Posidoniimonas polymericola: one gene and its partner. The protein of the gene in region 1 interacts with the protein of each later gene in a pairwise test. Links are inferred from orthologs where the notes say so. Each region holds a gene or a part of one and is shown on either strand. Other genes may lie near its edges. The genes, in order: rlmKL and typA.

Evidence for each region.
Region 2: the proteins of rlmKL (region 1) and typA interact in binary tests that used the Escherichia coli proteins (3 or more experiments, as listed by UniProt). The link is inferred for Posidoniimonas polymericola from one-to-one orthologs.

The regions. Positions count from the first base shown.
Region 1 is NZ_SJPO01000012.1:85,673-88,952, reverse strand. Bases 1-2,966 are described here. They hold rlmKL (bifunctional 23S rRNA (guanine(2069)-N(7))-methyltransferase RlmK/23S rRNA (guanine(2445)-N(2))-methyltransferase RlmL), read left to right. Parts: upstream 1-326; coding sequence 327-2,606; downstream 2,607-2,966. Other genes in these bases: Pla123a_RS20840 (hypothetical protein), read right to left, coding at 2,678-2,966; Pla123a_RS20850 (peptidylprolyl isomerase), read right to left, coding at 1-149. In the rest of the region: more of Pla123a_RS20840, read right to left, coding at 2,967-3,280. UniProt on the Escherichia coli protein: Specifically methylates the guanine in position 2445 (m2G2445) and the guanine in position 2069 (m7G2069) of 23S rRNA. Methylation occurs before assembly of 23S rRNA into 50S subunits.
Region 2 is NZ_SJPO01000005.1:86,357-89,597, forward strand. The notes cover bases 189-3,115. They hold typA (translational GTPase TypA), read right to left. Parts: upstream 2,623-3,115; coding sequence 754-2,622; downstream 189-753. Other genes in these bases: Pla123a_RS11380 (hypothetical protein), read right to left, coding at 189-578; Pla123a_RS11390 (hybrid sensor histidine kinase/response regulator), read left to right, coding at 2,975-3,115. In the rest of the region: more of Pla123a_RS11380, read right to left, coding at 1-188; more of Pla123a_RS11390, read left to right, coding at 3,116-3,241. UniProt on the Escherichia coli protein: A 50S ribosomal subunit assembly protein with GTPase and nucleotide-independent chaperone activity, required for 50S subunit assembly at low temperatures, may also play a role in translation.

The DNA of each region.
Region 1 (3,280 bases):
AGGTTGGCGTCGTTGGTTGGGTTCAGCTCAAGGTAGAAGTCGCCGACGCTGGTCAGGAACCGCACGGTCTGGGCGGACCCGATCGAAGGGGCGAGGCCAATCACGAGGGTGGCAATCAGGGCGGCAGCCGGGGAGTAGGGTCGCAACATGCGTTGTGGCTCGGTAATCTGAGGGGCTTACGCAGCGGGGTGTGGGAGCCTTCATAGTAATCGCCGCCCGCAGATTGTGCGCGTTTTCGCGCCGATTTCGCCGCCCGCACCGCCCCGACGACCCTTACAACCCGACCTACAACCGGCCCTCCGGCCGGTCCCCCGCGAGCCCCGCTTATGCCGTTTCCGCTAGTCGCCACCACCGCGTTCGGCGTCGAGGCGGTTGTCCGTCGCGAGCTGGAGAACCTTGGCTACGAGGCCAGAATCACCGGACCCGGGCGGGTCGCCTTCGAGGGGGACGCCGCGGCCATCGCCCAGGCGAACTTGTGGCTCCGCTCGGGCGAGCGGGTCGTGATCGAGATGGCCAGCTTCCCGGCGACCGACTTCGGCCAGTTGTTCGACGGGGTCAACGCCCTCGACTGGGCCGCCTGGATCCCGGTCGACGGCGAGTTTCCGGTAAGCGGTCGGTCCCGCAACTCGCAGCTCTCGAGCGTGCCGGCCTGCCAGAAGATCGTCAAGAAGTCGATCGTCGAACGGCTCCGCGCGCAGCACGGCGCCCAGGAGCTGCCAGAGATCGCCGCCCTGTACAGCGTCGAGGTCGCGCTGGTGGACGACATCGCCACCATCACGCTCGACACGACCGGCGTCGGCCTGCACAAGCGGGGCTACCGCCCGATGGCGTCGGTCGCGCCGCTCCGCGAGACCCTCGCCGCGGCGATCGTGCAGCTCAGCTACTGGCGGAACGGCCGGCCGCTGCTCGACCCGTTCTGCGGCGCCGGCACGCTGGCCATTGAGGCCGCCATGATCGGCCGCCAGATGGCGCCCGGCCAGTACCGGACCTTCGCGTCAGAGCATTGGCCCGCGATCGATAGAACCGAGTGGGAGACTGCCCGAAATCAGGCCAAGGCCCGCATGCTGCCGGCGCTCGACGAGCGGATCCTCGCCACCGACGCCGACGACGAGGTGCTGGCCATCGCCCGCCGCGCGGCCGAGCGGGCCGGCGTGCTCGAGGACATCCACTTCCAGCAACGGGCGTTCGCCGACACGCTCAGCAAGCGGGAGTACGGCTGCCTGATCACCAACCCGCCGTACGGCGAGCGGCTCGGCGAAGAGCGCGAGATCGAGGAGCTGTACCGCACGATGCCGCTGGTGCTGCGGCGGCTCAAGACCTGGTCGCACTACGTGCTCACCTCGCGGCTCGACTTCGAGGACCTCGTCGGCCAGACCGCCAACAAACGCCGCAAGCTGTACAACGGCCGGCTCGAGTGCACGCTGTTCCAGTACCACGGGCCAAGGCCACCGAAGGAGGGCGCCCCAGCGTCGACCGCTGGATCTTCACGCGATGAGTCGTCTCTCCCAGAGTCGGCTTCCCCGGAGCCTTCCACCTCACAGCCAACGACCCCAGAGCAACCGCCCGAACGCTTCCCCGGCCCCGACGCCCCCGCCGAGCCGGGCGCCAAGCGGCAGTCGGCGCCGCCCCCGGCCCGGGCGTTTGGCGGCCTGCGTCCCGAGTCCGAACGTCAGGCCGAGGAGTTCGCCAACCGCTTGAAAAAGCTCGCCCGGCACCTGCGGAAGTGGCCGACTAAGCGCGGCATCACCTGCTACCGGATCTACGACCGCGACATCCCCGACGTGCCGTTCGCTGTCGACCGCTACGAGGACGCGCTGCACCTCGCCGAGTACGACCGGCCGCACGACCGCACGCCGGCCGAGCACGCCGACTGGCTCGACCACATGGTCCGCACCGCGGCCGACGCGCTCGACGTGCCGCGCGAGCTGACGTTCCTCAAGCACCGCTTCCGCCAGCGCGGCGAGACCCAGTACCAACGCGTCGCCGAGAAGCAAGCGGTGCGGCTCGTCAAAGAGGCCGGCCTCACGTTCCGCGTGAACCTATCCGACTACGTCGACACCGGCTTGTTCCTCGACCACCGCGTCACCCGCGGCCGCTTCCGCGACGAGGCCCAAGGCAAGCGGGTGCTCAACCTGTTCGCCTACACCGGCGCGTTCAGCGTCTACGCGCTGGCCGGCGGCGCCGAGCGGGTCACCACGGTCGATCTCTCGCCGACCTACCTCGACTGGGCCCGCGACAACGTGCGGCTCAACAAGTTCGACGCCGCCCGCTGCGACTTCGTGCAGGGCGACAGCCAGGAGTTCGTCGAGTCGCTCTCGACGCAGCCCCAGTTCGACCTGGCGATCGTCGACCCGCCGACCTTCAGCAACACCAAACGGGGCGCCGACGACTGGGACGTGCAGCAGCACGCCGCGCCGCTCTTAGTCGAGGTGGCCAAGCGGATGCCGCCCGGCGGGGTGATCTACTTCTCGACCAACTCGCGCCGCTTCAAGCTCGACGAGCCGCTGCTCGCGGGCCTGGCGATCCGTGAAATAAGTCGCCAGACGGTGCCCGAAGACTTCCGCAACAAACGGATCCACCGCTGCTGGCGGATGGTGAAAGAGTAGGGAGTCGTCAAGGTAGCCGGCGAGCTACGCCTCGGCGGGCTGCGGGGTTTTGGAACCACAAAGGCACGAAGTCACGAAGAGGATCGCCGCCGCGTTGTCGCGGCGAGCGCCAATGAACAGGCTCCAATGAGTAGCGACACGACGCTTGGTTCGGGCGTAGTTGTGACCGCGGAAATCAAAACGAGCATTTGTCGCGACTCGCCCTCCGAGGACGGCAAGTTGAATGTAGCCCAAACCTCATGTGATTCGCCGTACTGCCCTGGTGCAAGACCATCCAAGCTCACCTTGAACGAGGGTTCTAGCACTACCGGCGCCGAAATCTCTGTCGTTTCGACCGTTGCAGGGATCGGCGGAGAGGCAAGTATCTCGAGCGGCGTCGGCTGGTGACCGGAGCCTGGCGGTGGCGGTCCAAAGACGCCCGTGCCTGGCTGATCGTCGACAATCCCGTCGCCATCGATATCGATGTTCATGCCGCTCTGGTTTGAGAACCACGGTGCGGAGATCTCGCGGACGCCGGTTTCGATCGTCCCTACCTCGAGAGTCTGGTGAAAAGGAGTGATGGCCGAGGGTGTTTGTTGACCGGTGTTGGCCCATGTCGTCGACGCGAGTCCCTGGTTGGCTCGGAACCACCACCCTGACTCCCCCGCGATCTCGAATTCGGTGATCATCTGCGA
Region 2 (3,241 bases), on another replicon or contig:
TCAACGGCCTGAGGGTCAACTTCCCCCGCGTCGACGGATTCAATCGCCCGGGCGCCGTAATCGAAGGCCCGCTGCCGGATGCCGAACACCATCGACGCGGTGGCGGGCTCGAGGGCCAGCTCGACGCTGTCGTGCAGATCGGTCACCTCGGTGGCGATCTGCCGCAGGCGGGTCCAGTAAGCCAGGGTCGCCTGGCGCCGCACTGGGGGCGCTTCGGCGAAAGTCGTAGGGAGTTCGCGGACTAAGTCGGGGCTGCTTTCCTGAACATCGTGGCGGAGCGAGGCGACCTCGCTGCGGAGGTTCTCCAACTCGCTGCGGAGGTCGAGCGCCCGCTGCTCGAAACTCACCTGACCTTGGGCGTCGCCCAGCTCTGCCATCGGCGGCTTTGGCCGCCACTGCTCAGGGATGTGGTCGATGACCTTAGCCTCGTCGAGGGCCGTGTAGGCCAGGTGCTCGACATCAACGCCGACGTACTCGGCGCCCAGCCAGGCGCCCAGCCCGGCAACAAGGATAAAGGTCACGACCTGGAACGAGGTTCCCCCGGTGCGTGACGACGCGGTTTGGTTGTAACGAATCATAGTTGTGTGTCCCCATTCGAGCCGACTACACAACACACGGCGCAAAACGCGGCGTTGCTGCGGGCTCCAAGGGGAGTCTAGCTCGCCTGTGACGACTGGCCGCAAACGAACCCGACGGAATGCCGGCCGCGACGGTTGCGCCGGTTATCACGCCATCGCGTTCGGCCACGAGCCGTCACACCTGCGCCAGCCGGCGTGACTCTCGCCTCCGGTCGGACTCCTTCAGCAGCAGTTTCCGGATGCGGACGCTGCTGGGCGTGACCTCGACCAGCTCGTCTTCGCCGATGTACTCCAGGCACTCCTCGAGCGACATCCGCCGGGCGGGGCGCACCTGCGAGTTGTCGTCCTTGCCGGAGGCCCGCATGTTGGTGAGCTTCTTGCCCTTCACCGCGTTGACGACCAGGTCGCCCGCCTTGCAGTTCTCGCCAATGACCTGCCCCTCGTAGACCTCGTCGCCCGGGTCGACGAAGAAGACGCCGCGGTCGTACAGGGCGTCGAGCGAGTAGGCCGTGATCGAGCCGGCTTCGCTGGCCAGCAGCACCCCGTTGGCCCGGTCGGGCAGCTCGCCACGTGACGGCTCAAAGCCGATCACCGTGTGGTGCATGATGGCGTTGCCCGCCGTGGCGGTGAGCACTCGGCTTCGCAGGCCGATGAGCGAACGGGCCGGGATTGAAAACTCCATGTGCGTAAAACCAGTAGCGCCCGACTTCCGGCCCATCTTGAGCATCTGGGCGCGGCGGTCTCCGAGCAGGGCCATCACCGCGTTGGTGTGGTCGTCGGGGACGTCGATCACGAGCTGCTCGATCGGCTCGAGCGCCTGGCCGTCCTCTTCCTTCATCACGACCTGCGGCTTGCCGACGCAGAGCTCGAAGCCCTCGCGGCGGAGGTTCTCGATCAGGATCCCCAGGTGCATCAGGCCGCGGCCTGAGACGCGGAACTGCTCCATGGTGTCGCCGGTCTCGACGCGGAGCGCGACGTTCGAGCGGAGCTCTTTCTCAAGCCGCTCCTTCAGCTGCCGGCTGGTTAGAAACTTGCCCTCGCGGCCGGCGAGCGGGCCGTCGTTCACGCGGAAGGTCATGTGAAGCGTGGGGACGTCGATCTCGACGCCCGGCAGCGCTTCGGGGTTGTCGAGGTCGCACACGGTGTCGCCGATGTTGATCGGCTCCAGGCCCACCACGGCGCACAGATCGCCGGCCGGCACGGACTGGGTCTCTTTGCGATCGAGGCCGTCAAACGTGAACAACTGCCCAATCTGCTGCTTGGTCGGCGTGCCGCTACGGTCGATGACGGTCACCTTCTGCCGGTTGGTGAGGGTGCCGCGGCTGACCCGGCCGATGCCGATACGCCCCACAAACTCCGAGAAATCGATGGTGGTGATCAGCATCTGGGCGGGGCCGTCGGCGTTGACCTCCGGGGGCGGCACGCGGTGAACGATGGTCTCGAGCAGCGGACGCATGTCCTCGGGGCGGTTGTCCAGGTCTTCCGACGCCCAGCCCTGGCGGGCCGAGGCGTACACCGTCGCGAAGTCGAGGGCCTCGTCGTCGGCGCCCAGGTCGACTAGCAGGTCGAACACCTCGCTCACGACCTCGTCCGGCCGCGAGTCCGGGCGGTCGACTTTGTTGATTACCACGATTGGCCGCAGCCCCAGCCCGAGCGCCTTCTGCAGGACGAATCGCGTCTGCGGCATCGGCCCCTCGAACGCATCCACGACCAGCAGCACCCCGTCAGCCATGGTGAGCACCCGCTCGACCTCGCCTCCGAAGTCGGCGTGACCCGGCGTGTCGATCAGGTTGAACCGCAGGCGACGCCCCGAGAGGTCCTCGTACTCGACCGCACAGTTCTTGCTGAAAATGGTGATGCCGCGTTCGCGTTCCAGGTCATTGGAGTCGAACACCAGGCCGTGCTGGCCGCCGGCGAGCTTGTCGAGCGCCTCCTGGCGGTAATGGCCAGATTGGTACATCAGCTTGTCGACCAGCGTGGTCTTGCCGTGGTCAACGTGGGCGATAATCGCAACGTTCCGCAGCAGAGCGGGGTCAGAGTCCATTCGGGAGAGCTTCGGGGAGAGGGGGTGTGGGGAGTTGCCGCATCGGCACGCGGGGCGGGCTCGGGCGGGGACGTTCTGTAGGGTTGGGGGGGCTGGCAGCGGCTGACTGGCGGAGAAATTCCCCGCGTCGGCGCCCCATCGGGTGGATCGTTCCGGCAACGGGGCCGATGAATCTTAGGGGAGCCGTGCGGCCTACGGTGGCCGTTCAGCTTGTGAGCCCTAGCAGGGGCCCCTATAATTCGTTTGAGGGACGGGTCTGTCGGCCCGTCGAGATTGTACCCCCCAGACCACGCGGCGCCAGTTCCGCCCACGCGGGACGACGGCCGTACCCACCCTCCCACAGGTCGCGGCGGTGTCGGATCCCACCGGGTCAAGCAGGCCTCAACCACCAAGCGACGCCGATTCTCCGTCCCCAGGGGAGTCGCCCGAGCAACCCGAAACGTCCGGTCCCGCGCCGCCCGAGCACCTGCGGGTGCTCTGCCTAGGCTCTGCGGAGCGTTCCGCCGCCAACCTCCGGGACTGCTTCGAGCAGCCGAACGTCGAGGTGGTGAACGTCTCGTCCCCGGTCCGCGCCCTCGCCCTGCTTACCAAGGGCGACTTCTCCGCCGTTTACGCCGAC